DNA from 2 places in the Streptomyces sp. NBC_01471 genome. Region 1 is predicted to be linked to the other one. Evidence: riboswitches for the same ligand, from Rfam matches in the RefSeq annotation. Region 1 holds a riboswitch; the other holds the start of a gene.
What was found. Region 1 has a riboswitch for cobalamin ahead of OG285_RS35290 (HoxN/HupN/NixA family nickel/cobalt transporter). Riboswitches for the same ligand answer to the same signal wherever they lie in the genome.
Positions count from the first base shown of each region.

Region 2: it holds a riboswitch for cobalamin, as region 1 does, so the genes downstream of both, OG285_RS26165 (prenyltransferase/squalene oxidase repeat-containing protein) here and OG285_RS35290 (HoxN/HupN/NixA family nickel/cobalt transporter) in region 1, are expected to answer to the same signal.

Region 1 is NZ_CP109450.1:7,800,154-7,807,904, reverse strand. Features, by position in the region: gene OG285_RS35310 (hypothetical protein) at 1-661, opposite strand, end outside; gene OG285_RS35305 (TIGR03619 family F420-dependent LLM class oxidoreductase) at 902-1,813, opposite strand; gene OG285_RS35300 (zinc-binding dehydrogenase) at 1,918-2,931, opposite strand; gene OG285_RS35295 (polysaccharide deacetylase family protein) at 2,987-3,841, opposite strand; gene OG285_RS35290 (HoxN/HupN/NixA family nickel/cobalt transporter) at 4,090-5,178, opposite strand; cobalamin riboswitch at 5,207-5,409, opposite strand; gene cobN (cobaltochelatase subunit CobN) at 5,570-7,751, opposite strand, start outside.
Region 2 is NZ_CP109450.1:5,835,704-5,843,454, forward strand. Features, by position in the region: gene OG285_RS26145 (ECF transporter S component) at 1-41, opposite strand, end outside; gene OG285_RS26150 (ATP-binding cassette domain-containing protein) at 95-1,696, opposite strand; gene OG285_RS26155 (energy-coupling factor transporter transmembrane component T) at 1,693-2,820, opposite strand; gene OG285_RS26160 (SCO2322 family protein) at 2,817-3,533, opposite strand; gene OG285_RS26165 (prenyltransferase/squalene oxidase repeat-containing protein) at 3,533-4,738, opposite strand; cobalamin riboswitch at 4,853-4,979, opposite strand; gene OG285_RS26170 (flotillin family protein) at 5,126-6,310, opposite strand; gene OG285_RS26175 (hypothetical protein) at 6,322-6,582, opposite strand; gene OG285_RS26180 (MBL fold metallo-hydrolase) at 6,778-7,751, opposite strand, start outside.

The DNA.
Region 1 (7,751 bases):
TGCCGACCGGCTTGCCGTAGGTCACGGTGACCTGCTGGCCGCAGCCGGCCGTGAGGTAGGGCTCGATGAAGCCCTGGTCGGCGTTCTTGAACCGGCCCGACGCCGACGGGAGGCTGAAGCTCCCGATGTGCGCCACGGAAGCGCCGGTCGCGGTCTCGACCACGTCTCCCGTCATCAGCTGCGTGTCCCCGGTGACACTCGCACGCTTGAGGACGAGCGAGTACATCGTGCCCGGCGTATAGGCGAACCGGACGGCGCAGCTCACTCCGTCGCCGCCGTCCGCGCCGTAGTTGCAGTGGGTGTCCGCCGTGGTGGCGTCAGCGTTGAAGGAGCTGAAGACCGCCTGGAGGGTGTGGTGACCGTTCGCGTCCACGGGCTCCGGCTGGAATCCGGCGTACGGCCGGGTGCCGCTCTCCAGCGTCGTGTAGTAGGCGAAGTAGATACCGGACGCGTCAGGGGCGGAGTCCACGGACATCGGCAGCTTCAGCGTCGTCACCGGGGTCGGGGCGCCCGTGCTCCAGCTCAGCGTGGGTGTGGACGCCCACGACTGTCCGGCCGTACCGAGGGCCAGCAGGGCGGTGGCACCGAGGACGATGCCGGATCTGACGAGACGGCGCCCGGACTTCCCGATGGATGAACCCGCGATGAATGACCTGCGCATGACATCTCCTGACAGCCGGTGTTCGGGTTGGGCGTCAGCATGTAAGCGATTGCTATCGCACCGCAAGAGGGTTCGCCATGTTTCTGTCTTTTACTATGGCCAGAGCTCTGTGGGCAGTAGTAACCGGTCACCTTCTGGGGGTAATTGACCCAGACCCGCACCCAGCGGCTACCGCCCACCGTCAGCACGACGCCCCCCCTGCTCGGCCGTCCGTACGGCGCCCGCTCCTTCAGCCGTCCGTCAGCGAATGGTCCCCGACACCGGGTCCAGGACCTCCTCGGCGAGGAGTTCGAGGAGCCGGCGGTCCTCCTCGGCGGTGCCGCGCAGACCGGGTGAGTCCGGGTTGGTGTCCAGGAGCAGATGAGTGGCGCCCAGGTCCGCCAGGGCCGTGAGGTCCTCGCGGATCTGGCCGAGTGTGCCGTGGCCCACCGGGTGGTCTCCGTCGATCCTCGTCCCGGTGACGCGTACCTGCAGCCGGGGCACCAGAGCCGGCGCCGCCCGCCCCGCACGTTCCGCCTCTTCGGCGAGCACCGGCAGCGCCGCGCGCATGGCGGACAGTGTCGCCAGATAGGGGTGCCAGCCCTCACCGAGCCGGGCCGCACGCCGGAGTGCGGCAGGCGAATTGCCGCCCACCCAGACGGGAAGTCCCGGCCGGGTCTGCGGGGCGGGGGCGGTGTGCACGTCCTCGTACGAGACGTAGTCACCCCGGAAGGTGGTGGGGTCCTCGCTCCAGGCCGCCCGGATCGCGGCCAGGTACTCGTCCGCGATACGGCCGCGCTCGGCGAACGGCACGCCCAGCGCGGCGTATTCGGCCCGCGACCAGCCGGTCCCGGCGCCGAGGATGAACCCGTCCGGGTTCAGGCAGTCGATGTTGGCCGCCAGCCGCGCGGTGTGCAGGGGATGGCGGTAGGGCACCACCGTCACGGTCGTCCCGAGCGTGAGCCCCGGCACCCGCCCCGCGAGGTGCGCGGCGAGCACGAACTGGTCGTAGAAGGGGGCCGGATACGCCTGGTGTACATCGGCCGTCACCGCGACATGATCGGAGATCATCGCGAAGGAGTAGCCCAACTCCCTTGCGTCCAGCGCCTGCTGGACGAGAGAGGCAGGGGTGGTGCCGGGGCCGAAGTTGAGTATGTTGACGCCGAATCTCATCGAGGGAGCGTAACAATCATCCGGAACCGGGGCACACTCCCCCGCGTCGCACACCCTTCCCGGTACATGCCACCGCTCCCCGGCACGCACCGGGGCAAGTCCTGTCACACGGCGCAGGTCACGATCGCGCGCCCGCTGTTGCCGCCGGCCAGCAGGGTGGCGAACGCTTCCGGGGTCCGTGCGAAACCGGGCACCGAGGTGTGCACACTGCGCAGCGTTCCCTCCCTGACCAGCTTGCCCGCCTCGGCCTCGAACCGCGGCCGCAGCTCCTCGTGCGCGGTCACCGCGAATCCGCGCAGCGTCAGTTCCTGGTAGATCGCCCGTGCGTAGTTGGCCGGGCCCCGGCGCTCCCCCGCGGATCCGTACTGCGAGGCGATGCCGCAGATCATCGCCCGGCCGCGGAAGCTGAGCACGTCGAGCGCGGCCTCCAGCTGATCGCCGCCGATGTTGTCGAAGAAGAGGTCGATGCCGTCGGGTGCGGCGGCCCGCAGCAGGTCCACGGCGGCGCCGTGACGGTAGTTGAACGCCTCGACACCCAGGTCTTCGGTGAGCAGGCTGGTCTTGGCGTCCGAGCCGGCGCTGCCGATGACCCGTGCGCCGTATGCCCTGGCCCACTGGACGGCGCAGCTGCCGACCCCGCCCGCAGCGCCCGACACGTAGACGGTCTCCCCCGGGCGCACCCGGCCGAGGTGCACCATTCCGGTGTAGGCGGTGAAGCCGACGTGTCCGAGTACGGTGAGATGCGTCTCCAGCGGGAGGTCCGACCGGTCCCGCGGGATGCGTCGCAGCTCGCCCGCGTCCACCACGTCGGCGGTACGCCACGGAGATCGCGGCCGGACCGCGAGGTCGCCGGGCCGGTACGCGTCGCTGCGGGACACGAGCACCTCGACCACGGCGTCGCTCTCGGGCACGGACCCGATGGTGAGCCCCGGGCCGTACGGGGTGCCCGCGGCGCCGATCCTGGTCGCCATCCCCGCGTTGAGCCCCAGTCTGCGCAGTGCGACCAGGACCTGGCCGGCGCCGGGGGTGGGCGGTGCGCCCGTCCCGGCCACCTCGAAGTCCCCGGCCCGCACCGCTCCTGCCGGATACCGGGCCACCCGCACCTCTTCGACGATCATGGGAGGCAGACTATCGCCGGCGGTACGGCGGGCGGCCCGGCCCTGCCCGTCCGGGTCAGAGCTCCGGCCGCACCGGGACGTAGCCGCTGTCGAGCAGCCGGGGAAGGTAGTTCCTGACCGCGGCGACGGTCTGGGACCGGTTGCCGCCGCCGTCGTGACAGAGCACGATCGTGCCGTCCTTGACATCGCGCAGCACGGAGTTGGTGATGCTGCGCGTGCCCGGCCGCGCCCAGTCGTTGGTGTCGAGCGACCAGCCCAGCGGCTCCATGCCGAGGTCGGCACAGATCCCGAGGGTCGGCGGGTTCCAGTCGCCGTACGGGGCGCGGGCCCAGTCGGGCGGGGCGCCGAGAACCTTCTCGATCAGATCGCTGGTCCGGGCGAGTTCGGTCCGGGCGGCGGCCGGCTTCAACTTGGTGAGCTGGGGGTGGGTCCAGGAGTGGTTGGCGACGGCGTGTCCGCCGTTCGCGATGTCGTGCAGCAACTGCGGGTACTGGACGGCGTTCTCGCCGATGACGCAGAACGTCGCCTGCACGTTGTACTGGGCCAGGATGCGCAGCACCTGAGGTGTGTACTCGGGGTCGGGACCGTCGTCGAAGGTGAGCGCGATCCTGCGGCCGCCGTTCTCCTCCATCGAGTACACCGCATGAGTGCGCACCGCCGGATTGTGTGCCGGGGCACCCATGGATGTCTCGCCTGCGAAGGGCCGCAGCCGGTAGTCGGGGGGACGGGCTGCCGCCGCCGCTGGAGGTCCGGCGGCCGGCGGTGCCTGGACACGGTGGGGCGGCGCGGTGGCGGCCGGTGCCTGAGAGGGGTGTGGGGCGGCGGCCGGTGCGGTGTCGCCGGAGAGGCCCCACACCCGGGAGACGACTCCGCCGATGCCCAAGGCGCCCAGACCGACCGCGGCGCGCACGAATCTGCGCCGACCCTGCGTATTAGTGTGATTTTCTGACTGCATGGCACCGTACTGCCATACGCGGGCGCGATTCCGTGGCCGACACCGCCGCAGGCGCGTCCGATTCCACCCCGTCGGACCTGTCCGCTGCCCGCCCCGTCCGCCGGATGGGCGCATCCCGGCCGGCCCGGGCGGGGGAAGACTGGCGGGCGCTCGGGTCCGTGGCCATGATTCCGCACCGGTCCGTGGCCGTATTCCGCGCCGGTTCAGCCGCTGTCGGAGGCGCGGACCGTCCACCTCTCCTCCACCTTGGCGATGCGCCAGTAGGCGAGCGCGGCAGCCCACACGACGACGAAGAGGGCGACGATGAGATAGCCCACGTTCCCGAGGTCGAGGCCCGCTATCCAGTCGGTGACCGCGTCCTGGAGGTCGAGCTTGTCGTGCAGCACGCTGATCAGTTCGATCGTGCCGATGAGGAACGCGACGGCGATCGACAGGCCCGTGATGGCGAGGTTGTAGAACACCTTGCGCACCGGGTTGGAGAAGGCCCACTGGTACGCGAAGTTCATGAAGGTGCCGTCGAGCGTGTCGAAGAGGCTCATTCCGGCCGCGAACAGCAGCGGCAGGCAGAGGACGGCGTACCAGGGCAGGCCCGCGGCGGCGCCGCTGCCCGCCATCACCATGAGGGCGACCTCGGTGGCGGTGTCGAAGCCCAGGCCGAAGAGGAAGCCCAGCGGGTACATCTGGCCCGGCCTGGTGATGGACTTGGTGAAGCGGCCGAGGATGCGGTTCATGAACCCGCGCGAGTTCAGGTGCGATTCGAGTTCGGCCTCGTCGTAGCGTCCCGCGCGCATCTCCTTGAAGACCCGCAGAATGCCCACGAGGGCAACCAGGTTGAGCGCCGCGATGAGGTACAGGAAGGAGCCGGAGACGCTCGTGCCGACGACGCCCAGCACCTGGTGCGCGTCCGAGCCCTCGTTCATGAGGACCCCGGCGAGCCGGGCTCCTCCGGCGACCAGCGCCGCCATGGCCACCACCACACTGGAGTGCCCCAGCGCGAACCAGAAGCCCACCGAGACCGGGCGTTTCCCGTCGGCCATGAGTTTGCGTGTGGTGTTGTCGATGGCGGCGATATGGTCGGCGTCGAAGGCGTGCCGCATCCCGAGTGTGTACGCGGTGATGCCGAGACCGACCCCGAACGCCTTGGATCCGACCTCGTAGTGGCCTGGCTCGACCAGCAGGAACAGCACGCCGAACGCAACGGCGTGGAGGGCGGCTATCACCCCCAGGAGCCCGGCGGTACGTACGGTGTCCTCGCGCCGCCAGGCGAACGCGGCGGAATCGGGCAGGGTCATGCGGGTCACGCTCCAGCACCTCGTGGATCACTTCGTGAGATGGCGTGGCCGGTCTCCAGGCTGACGGGCTCGCTGATGCCCGCCACCGGCCCTGCCTTGCCGGCCGCGCACGCGGCCAGTGGCTGCGACGGGACGGCGACCCCCCGATCACAGTGGTGAGGGCCGCTCCGGTCCGAGGCCCCGAGGGGGCTTTCACCGGTCTTCCCGAACACCACGGCTCACTCACACCAGGGTTCTGGCCGCCGGTGGCGGCAACCGCCCCACCTGGGCAGGTATCGGATCTCACACCCACCGGCGGCCGGGTGGTCCGCTGCCGCACACCGGTGCCGGGAGAGCCGGGCTCCCCCCGTCGCACCAGCGGCAGCGGACCACCGCGAGGAGACCGCGCCGGTCAGTCCTCGCCCTCCAGATTCCCTTCGGTCTCCAGGTACACCTGGCGCAGCGCTTCGAGCGTCGCGGGGTCGGGCTCTGCCCACATACCGCGGGACTCCGCCTCCAGGAGGCGTTCCGCGATCCCGTGCAGGGCCCAGGGGTTGGCCTGCTGGAGGAAGTCGCGGTTGACCGGGTCGAGTACGTACGTCTCGGTGAGCTTGTCGTACATCCAGTCGGCGACGACACCGGTGGTGGCGTCGTACCCGAAGAGGTAGTCGACGGTGGCGGCGAGTTCGAAGGCGCCCTTGTAACCGTGGCGGCGCATCGCCTCGATCCAGCGGGGGTTGACCACCCGCGCGCGGAAGACCCGTGAGGTCTCCTCGACGAGCGTGCGGGTGCGGACGGTCTCGGGGCGGGTGGAGTCTCCGATGTACGCCTCCGGGGCGCTCCCGCGCAGGGCCCGGACGGTGGCGACCATGCCGCCGTGGTACTGGAAGTAGTCGTCGGAGTCCGCGATGTCGTGCTCGCGGGTGTCCGTGTTCTTCGCGGCGACGGTGATCCGCTTGTACGCCGTCTCCATCTCGGCGCGGGCCGGGCGGCCGTCCAGTTCCCGGCCGTAGGCGTAGCCGCCCCACACCGTGTACACCTCGGCGAGATCCGCGTCGGTGCGCCAGTCGCGGCTGTCGATGAGCTGGAGGATTCCGGCACCGTAGGTACCCGGCCGCGAGCCGAAGATCCGGGTGGTGGCCCGGCGTTCGTCGCCGTGCTCGGCGAGGTCGGCCCGGGTGTGGGCGCGTACGTAGTTCTGCCCGTCGGGCTCGTCGAGGGATGCGGCCAGCCGTACCGCGTCGTCCAGGAGGCCGATGGTGTGCGGGAAGGCGTCCCGGAAGAAGCCCGAGATGCGCAGGGTGACGTCGATGCGGGGACGGCCCAGCTCGTCGAGCGGCACCGGCTCAAGGCCGGTGACCCGGCGTGAGGCGTCGTCCCACACCGGGCGGATACCGAGCAGTGCGAGGGCTTCGGCCACGTCGTCGCCCGAGGTGCGCATCGCGCTGGTGCCCCACAGGGAGAGCCCCACGGAGGTGGGCCACTCGCCGTTGTCGGTGCGGTAGCGCTCCAGGAGCGAATCGGCGAGCAGCTGTCCGGTCTCCCAGGCGAGCCGGGACGGGATGGCCTTGGGGTCGACGGAGTAGAAGTTGCGGCCGGTCGGCAGGACGTTGACCAGGCCGCGCAGCGGGGAGCCGGAGGGCCCGGCGGGGACGAATCCGCCGTCCAGCGCGTGGAGGGCGTGGTCGATCTCGTCGGTGGTGGCAGCCAGCCGCGGAACGACCTCGCGGGCCGCGAAGCCGAGGATGTCGGCCACTGCCTGCGGGTGGCCGTCGGCGACCTTGACGGCGGCCTCCGGATCCCAGTCCGCCGCTTCCATCGCCTCGACGAGGACCCGCGCCTGCTCCTCCGCCGCGTCGGCCGCGGTACGGGTGGCGTTGGCCTCGTCCAGGCCCAGCGCTTCGCGCAGCCCCGGCAGTGAGGCGGTGCCGCCCCAGATCTGTCGGGCGCGCAGGATGGCGAGCACCAGGTTGACCCGGTCGGCTCCGGCGGGCGGGTTGCCCAGGACGTGCAGTCCGTCACGGATCTGCGCGTCCTTGATCTCGCACAGCCACCCGTCGACGTGGAAGATGAAGTCGTCGAAGCCCTCGTCGTCGGGCCGGTTCTCCAGGCCCAGGTCATGGTCGAGTTTGGCGGCCTGGATGAGCGTCCAGATCTGGGCCCGGATCGCGGGGAGCTTCGCCGGGTCCATGGAGGCGATCTGGGCGTACTCGTCGAGGAGTTGCTCCAGGCGCGCGATGTCGCCGTACGAGTCGGCGCGGGCCATCGGCGGGACCAGGTGGTCGACCAGCGTGGCGTGGACGCGGCGCTTGGCCTGGGTCCCCTCGCCCGGGTCGTTCACCAGGAACGGGTAGATGAGCGGAAGATCACCCAGGGCCGCGTCGGGACCGCACGCGGCGGAAAGGCCCGCGTTCTTGCCGGGCAGCCACTCCAGGTTTCCGTGCTTGCCGAGGTGGATCATGGCGTCCGCGCCGAAGCCGCCGTCGTCCGCGGAGGCGGCGATCCAGCGGTACGCGGCCAAGTAGTGGTGCGAGGGCGGCAGATCGGGGTCGTGGTAGATCGCGATGGGGTTCTCGCCGAATCCGCGCGGCGGC
Region 2 (7,751 bases), 2.0 Mb from region 1:
GAGTCGGCGAGCAGCGGCCAGCCGAAGGCGAACACCCCCATCACCGTGATCAGGACGAGCGCGGCGACCGAGCGGGGCCCGAGCCCGACGGCTCTCACAGCGCCTCCCGTACCTGGGCCACCGTCAGCCAGTCCTGCGGCGCGAGGATCTTCGAGACCTGTGGGGCGAAGGACGGCGAGGACACCACGACCTCCGGTGTCGGCCCGTCCGCGACGATCTCGCCGTCGGCCAGGATGACCACCCGGTGGGCGAGCTCGGCGGCCAGTTCCACGTCGTGGGTGGCGAGCACGATGGCGTGCCCGTCCCGGGCCAGCGCGCGCAGCACCCCGACGAGGCGGCTCTTCGCCGCGTAGTCCAGACCGCGCGTCGGCTCGTCGAGCAGCAGCAGCGGGGGGCGCCCGGTCAGCACGATCGCCAGCGCCAGAGCGAGGCGCTGCCCTTCGGAGAGATCACGCGGATGGATGGAGTCCGGAACACCGGGGAGCAGTTCGGAGACCAGGGCCCGGCAACTGCCGGGGTCCGCGCCCGCGTCCGCGTCGGCCGCCGCGCACTCCGCGCCGACCGTGTCCGCGTACAGCAGATCGCGCGGCTCCTGCGGGACGAGCCCCACCCGGCGGATCATCTCGCGCGGCGCGGTCCGGTGCGGGGTCTTCCCGCCGACCAGGACCGACCCGGACGACGGCTCGTGCATCCCGACGAACGTGCCGAGCAGCGTGGACTTGCCCGCGCCGTTGCGTCCCATCAGGGCGACCGTCTCGCCGGGCCGCACCGAGAGGGAGACCTGCCGCAGCGCCTCGATCCGCCCGCGCCGCAGGCCCAGCCGCTCCGCTGTGGCGACGGGCCCGGCCGGCGGGGGAGCGGGCGGGTCCGTGCGGACGCGGTCCGCCAACCGCTCGCGCAGCGCCGCGGCCCGGCGTCTGGCGTCCCGTACGGACAGCGGCAGCGGATCCCAGCCCGCCAGCCTGCCCAGCGCCACGACCGGCGGGAACACCGGGGACACCGCCATCACATCGGCGGGCACGCCGAGCACCGGAGCCTCGCCGGGGCCGGGCAGCAGGATCACCTGGTCCGCGTACTGCACCACCCGCTCCAGCCGGTGCTCGGCCATCAGCACGGTCGTGCCCAGGTCGTGCACCAGCCGTTGCAGGACGGCCAGCACCTCTTCGGCCGCCGCCGGGTCCAGCGCGGACGTCGGTTCGTCGAGCACCAGCACCTTGGGGTGCGGGGTCAGCACGGAGCCGATCGCGACCCGCTGCTGCTGACCGCCGGAGAGCGTCGCGATCGGGCGGTCGCGCAGTTCGGTGAGGCCCAGCAGATCGAGGGTCTCCTCCACCCGCCTGCGCATCACGTCCGGGGCGACACCAAGTGACTCCATGCCGTACGCCAGCTCGTCCTCGACCGTGTCCGTGACGAAGTGGGCCAGCGGGTCCTGGCCCACCGTCCCCACCAGATCGGCGAGTTCGCGCGGTTTGTGGGTCCGGGTGTCCCGGCCGTCGACGGTGACCCGGCCGCGCAGCACCCCGCCCGTGAAGTGCGGCACCAGACCGGACACCGCGCCGAGCAGCGTGGACTTGCCGACACCGGAGGGGCCGACGAGCAGCACCAGCTCCCCCTCGGGCACGGTCAGGTCGACCCCCTGCACGGCGGGCTCCCGGGCATCGGCGTAGGTGACCGACACCTGCTCGAACCGGATCACTGCTGCCTCTCCTTGGATACGGGTACGGGTGCGGGTACGGGTACCGGGGCCACGAAGGCGGGCACCAGTCCGATCAGCACCGAGGCCGCCGGCCACAGCGGCAGCACCGGGGCGACGAGCGGGACCACACCGGGGTGCAGGGCCGCCGTGTCGCGGCCGCCCGCCCAGATCATCAACGCGGCCACGGCGACCCCCGAGCCCGCGACCAGCCAGGCGCGCGGGCCCCACCGGTCCGGCCGGTAGCGGGTCCGCACGGACCGGCGGCCCCCCAGCCTGAGCCCGGCCAGTGCCGCCAGCACTCCCATGCCCAGCACTGGCAGGCCGTACGAGGCGCCCTCGGCGGCCAGCAGACCGTACGTCCCCGCACAGACCCCGAGCAGTCCGCCGAGCGTCAGCACGGTGGTGGTGTGCCGGACCGCACGCGGCACCTGCGCCGTCCTGCCGTAGCCGCGTGCGTCCATCGACGCCGCCACGGCGACCGACCGCTCCAGCGCGCCTTCGAGCACCGGCAGCCCGATCTGCAGGACCGCCCTGACCCCGCCGGTGGGACGGCCGCGCAGCCGTCGCGCGGTGCGCAGCCGCACCACGTCGGCCACCATGTTCGGCGCGAAGGTCATCGCGACGACGACGGCCACCCCGACCTCGTAGAGGGCGCCCGGCAGGGACTTGAGGAGCCGGGCCGGGTTGGCGAGCGCGTTGGCCGCGCCTACACAGATCAGCAGGGTGGCCAGCTTGGCGCCGTCGTACAGAGCGAAGACCAGCTGCTCGGCCGTCACGCGCCCACCGATCCGTACCCCCTGCGCCCAGTGCGGCAGCGGGAGTTCCGGCAGCGTGAACAGCGTGTGCGAGCCGGGGACCGGCGAGCCGAGCACGACCGAGAACACCAGCCGGATGCCGATGACGAACAGCCCGAGCCGCACGAACGTGCCGTACGAGCGGGCCCACGGCGCGGCCGTGCGCCGGGCCGCCACCACATAGCCCGCCACGCCGACCAGCAGGCCGAGCAGCAGCGGGTTGGTGGTGCGGGACGCGGCGGTGGCGAGCCCGAGGGCCCACAGCCACCAGGCCCCGGCATGCAGGGCGTTGCTGCGGCCGACGGCGGGGGCCCGGAGCGACACCGTCATCCGCTGGTGCGCCTGCGGCGTGCCTGCCATACACCGGCCGCGCCGAGCACGACCACCGCGGCGATCCCGCCGACGAGTCCCGCGGAGGGCCCGCCGCTGTCGCCGCTGTCGTTCTGTGCGGCGTTGCCGGCCGGTGTCTCGCTGCCGCCCTTCCGGGTCTGCGAGACCTGCTCGCCGCAGCCGGTCCTCGGATAGCCGGCGATCGAGCAGAGCAGCGCGTCGCTGTTGTACCGCAGCGGTTTGGCGACGGCGGCGAGCGCCTCCGCGCTGGTCGCGTCCCCGCCGACCCGCGCGCACACGGTGCGCTCGGCGGGCGGCTTCTCGCCGCCCGGCGCGTCCGCCGCCGTACCGAAGTCGATGACCAGCGCGATGCGCTTCGAGCCGCCATCGGCCGGGGTCTTCGCGCAGATGCCGTCGAAGGTGAGAGGGGTGTGCGCGGGGACGCGCGGTTTGCTCGCGTCCTGGGAGTCCGCGCTGACGGCGAAGCGGAAGCCCTGAACGTCCCCGTCGGCGGGCCGGGCCGTCGACGGGCCCTGGGTGGCGTACTGCCAGCCACTGCCCGCGCGGTCCCAGAACGACCAGTACCGGTACCCGGCGGCCTGCGCGGGAGCCGCCCCGAGCGCCGTGAGCGCCGCGCCCACCGCGACGGCCAGGGCGACCAGCCGTACGGAACCTGACCGCACGCGGTGCGTGGGGAGTGTCGGGCGGCGCATCAGGCCTGCCGCTTCCTGCCGCGCGTGCTGAGCAGGAAGCCGATCCCGATCCCGGCGACCAGACCGACACCGACGATCCACCAGACGCTGACGCCCGAGCTGTCGCTGTCCTTCTTCGAGTCGGCCGCCTTCGCCGAGGACGCGGGGGCGGGGCCGGTCGCGTTGAGCTGCTTGACCAGGTCCGCGCCGCCGAAGTCGTGCGGGTCGACCCCGTTCGCCCGGGCCGCGAAGATCAGCTGGGCGTATGCGGCGGGGCCGCTCTGCCGGGCCCATCCCGCCGCGTGCTGCTCCAGCCACGCGAGCGGCTGCCTGGCCTGCGCGGTGAGGCCGTCGGCGCCGAGCGCGGTCACCGCGTCGGCGGTGTTGCCGTAGTCGGGCTGGTCCTCGGCGCCCGGCATCGCGGACTTGAGATAGGCCTTCCCCGCGGTCGCCCCGGCGAGGTAGGTGGCGCCGTTGTGCGCGGCCTGGGCGGGCGAAGAGGCGTTCAGGCAGCCGGTGCCGCCGACGTCCTTGCCGCCGGGGCGCGGTGCCAGGCCGGAGCCCAGGGTGCCCAGCACGGCGGCGCCCGTCGCGTCGGCGTTCGCGAACAGCTTCCCCGACTTCTTGTCGGGCTGGTACGCGAAGCCGCCGCCGCCCTCCTTGGCGTCGCACGGGAGCGAGAGCGAGACCAGCATCTTCTCCGCCTTCGCCGTCGGCTCCCCGGCCGCGGCGAGCGCGCCGATCACCACCGACGTGGAGTTCGCGTCGCTCGCGCCGCCCGGGTTGTAGCTCCAGCCGCCGTCCTTGCCCGCCACCGACTTCAGCCAGCCGGCGCCCTTCTTCACGGCGGCGTCGTGCCCGCCGAGCGCCTTCAGCGCCTGGACGGCGGCCGCGGTGGCGTTGGTGTCCAGGAGTTCCTTCCCGTCGCACGGCTTCGTCACGTCGGCGCGGAAGGAGGTGAAGGCGCCGTCGGCGCACTGCTGGCCGGTCAGCCAGTCGACGGCCTTCGCGGCGGGGCGGACCCCGGTGGCGTCCTGCGCGATCAGCGCGAGGGACTGCCGCCAGACCCCGTCGTACTTGGGGTCCGTCTTGCCGTACAGGCCGGAGGGGAGCACCGGGGACGCCGAGGCCGACGGCGAGGCGGAGTCGGCGAAGGCCGTCGGGGCAGCGGCCGCGCAGAGTATGGCGGATGCGGCCAGCGCGGTGGCGCTGCGGCGAAGGGTCATGGCGGGCGGGGCCTCTCCTGCGGGGAAGCCGGGACACGGGCCCACTCAGGCACCGGGGCTCCGGCTCCGTATACCTCGACGGTGCCGGCCACCGGAGGCTTCCGGTGGCACGAGCCGGTCACTTCCGTACAGGGCGGTCCGGCTCACCACCGGAGGTGGTTACGGTTGCGGGGTCAGCGCCGGGATTGCACCGGCTTCTCCCCGTGCGGGTGTGATGACGACCTTCCCACTGTACCGGCCACGCCGGGAGCGGCTCCGGGGGCGGGGCACGGCCGCACCTCCGGGCACGACGACGGACGGCAACGGACGGCGGCGCACCACTGGATCCGGTGCGCCGCCGTCCGTTGCCGCTCCGTACGGCCCGGGCCGCAGGGTCCTGCCGGTCGCCTACTTGATGTCGATCGGGCCGTTGTCGCCGTTGTCGTTGCCGGACTTCCCGCCGAGGTAGCGCTGGATCTCCGCGCCCCGGCCGCCCTGGTGGGCGTCGTCGTCCTGCGCGCCCAGGTTCTTCCGTACCGAGTCGAGGATCGTCAGACCCTGGCCCACCAGACCGGCCGCGATCTCGCCCAGGCCGTCCGCGCCGTTGAGCACGTTGACATTGGCGCCCGCGAGACCGGACGCGGCCTCCTTGACGATCTGCGGGAGCTGGTCGATCAGCATCCGGTCGAGCGCCACCCGGTCGTAGGAGGCGGCCGCCGCGGCCTGGATCTTCATCCGCTCGGCCTCGGCCACGGCCAGCACCCTGATCCGCTCCGCGTCCGCCTCGGCGGGCTTCACGATCTCGGCGACGAGCTGCTGCTGGCGCAACTGGGCGGCGCGCTCGGCCAGTTCGGTCTGGGCCGCGAGCACCTCCTGCTGCGCGTGCGCCTGGGCCAGCGGACCCGCCTGGGCTGCCTCGGCCTGCGCCCGGTCCACCTCGGCCGAGTACTGCGCCTGCACGACGGCGGTCTGCCGCGCGTACTCGGCCTGGTTACGGGTGGCTTCCTGCTGCGCCTCGACGGAAGCCTGGGTGGCCTGGGCCTGGGCGATCTGCGCCTGCCGCTGGATGGCCGCCGTGTGCGGGGCGGACATCGCCGAGATGTAGCCGGTCTCGCCGTCGTCGATGGACTGGATCTGGAGCGAGTCCACGATCAGGCCGATCTTGGCCATCTCCGTCTTGGAGGTCTCCAGCACCTCGGTGGCGAGCTTCTGGCGCTCGGTGACGATCTCCTCGACGGTCATCGAGCCGATGATCGACCGCAGATGGCCGGAGAAGATCCGGCCGGTCAGTACCGACATCTGGTCCTGGTCGGAGAGGAAGCGCTGGCCGGCGTTGACGATGCTCTCGGTGTCGTTGCCGACCTTGAACGCGATGACGGCCCGCACGGTCAGCACGATGCCCTGCCGCGTCACGCAGGTCTCGGCGACCTCCGCCTCGCACATCGCGAGCGTCAGGAAGCGGGTCTTGCGGAAGACCGGAAGTACGAACTTGCCGTGGCCGGTCACGACCCTGAAGGGTGCACCGCCCAGACCACGCCTGCCTCCGGAGATGAGCATGGCCTCATCCGGCGCTGGAACGCGATAACCCAACATCCTTGGTCTCCTTAGTCGGTGTCGCCGGGGTCGAGGGTCAGCGCATCCAGCGGATCCACGGGATCGGCCCACTCGATGACGTCGACCTGGCGAGTACCACGGGATTCGATCACGAGCACTGTCGCCCCGTACGACAAGGGCTCTTCGGACCAGGCGAGAAAGGCTTCCCAGCCGCCTCTGACCTGGACCAGAACCTCACCGGGGCCGGCGGATCCGCGCGTGGCAAGGATCAGCTTCCCCGTGCAGCCGATCACAGCCTCGTCCGGCGCCATCGGCGGCCGCCCCCCTCGTGATGTGCGGTACTGAATGCATGACCCTAACGCTACTCCGACCAGCGGACTATCCTCCGCTGGTCCTGAGTTCGGCCGCGGCCGGGACGCGGATGACGGCCCCCCGGCCGACCGTCATCCGGGGCGGTCGCCCGCCCTCTCGTGCCGTGCCGGAAGGACCGGGAGGGATGTTCCCTGCTATACCGCCACATAGGTGACGGGATCGCTGCCGGTGAGGGCTTCCGCGCGCCCCAGTTTCACCAGCCGCCGCAGATGGGCCTCGGCCTCCGAGACCGCGATGTTGCGCGAGCCGTGCGGAATCTGCTCCCACGGGCGGTTCCACTCCATCCGCTCGGCGATCTGCCAGGGGGTGAGCGGCCGGGCCAGCAGGGTCAGCAGGTCCCGGAGCCGGTCCTCGTGGTGGGCGAGCAACTCCCTTACCCGGCCCGCCGCGTCGGTGAAGGCGTACTGATGGGCGGGGAGCACCTCGGCGGGGGCCAGCCGGCCGATCCGCTCCAGTGAGTCCAGATAGTCGCCGAGGGGATCCCCCCGGTCGGTGACCGCGGCGTCGTCCGGGTCCTCGTAGAGCCCGATGTGCGGGGTGATGCCCGGCAGCAGATGGTCCCCCGAGAAGAGCCGCCCGTTGCCGGGGCGGTTCGCCGGGTGTTCCTCGTCCAGGTGGAGGCAGACATGGCCCGGGGTGTGGCCGGGTGTCCAGATGGCGCGGAGCCTGCGGCCGGGCAGCGGAAGCAGGTCGCCGGGGACGATCTCCCGGTCGGGAACGGCGGCCCGCAGCCCCGGGAGCGTCCGCGTCCGGCCGGACGCGCGGGCCCGGCGCAGCGGCGCGATGTGCTCGTCGGGCGCCCCGGCGGCGGCGAGTTTCCGGGTGAGGTACTCCAGCCAGACCGCCGGTTCGGTGTCCCGGCTTCGCTTGACGATCTCGGTGTCGGCGGCGTGCATCGCGAGCCAGGCCCCGGACGCCTCGCGCACCTGGCCGGAGAGGCCGTGGTGGTCGGGGTGGTGGTGGGTGATCAGGACGCCGTGGATGTCCGTGACGGAGAGGGAGAGGTCCGCCAGGCCCGCGGCCAGCGCGTCCCAGGACGTGGGGTCGTCCCAGCCGGTGTCGATCAGTACGGGGCCGCGGTCCGTCTCGACGACGTGGACCAGGGTGT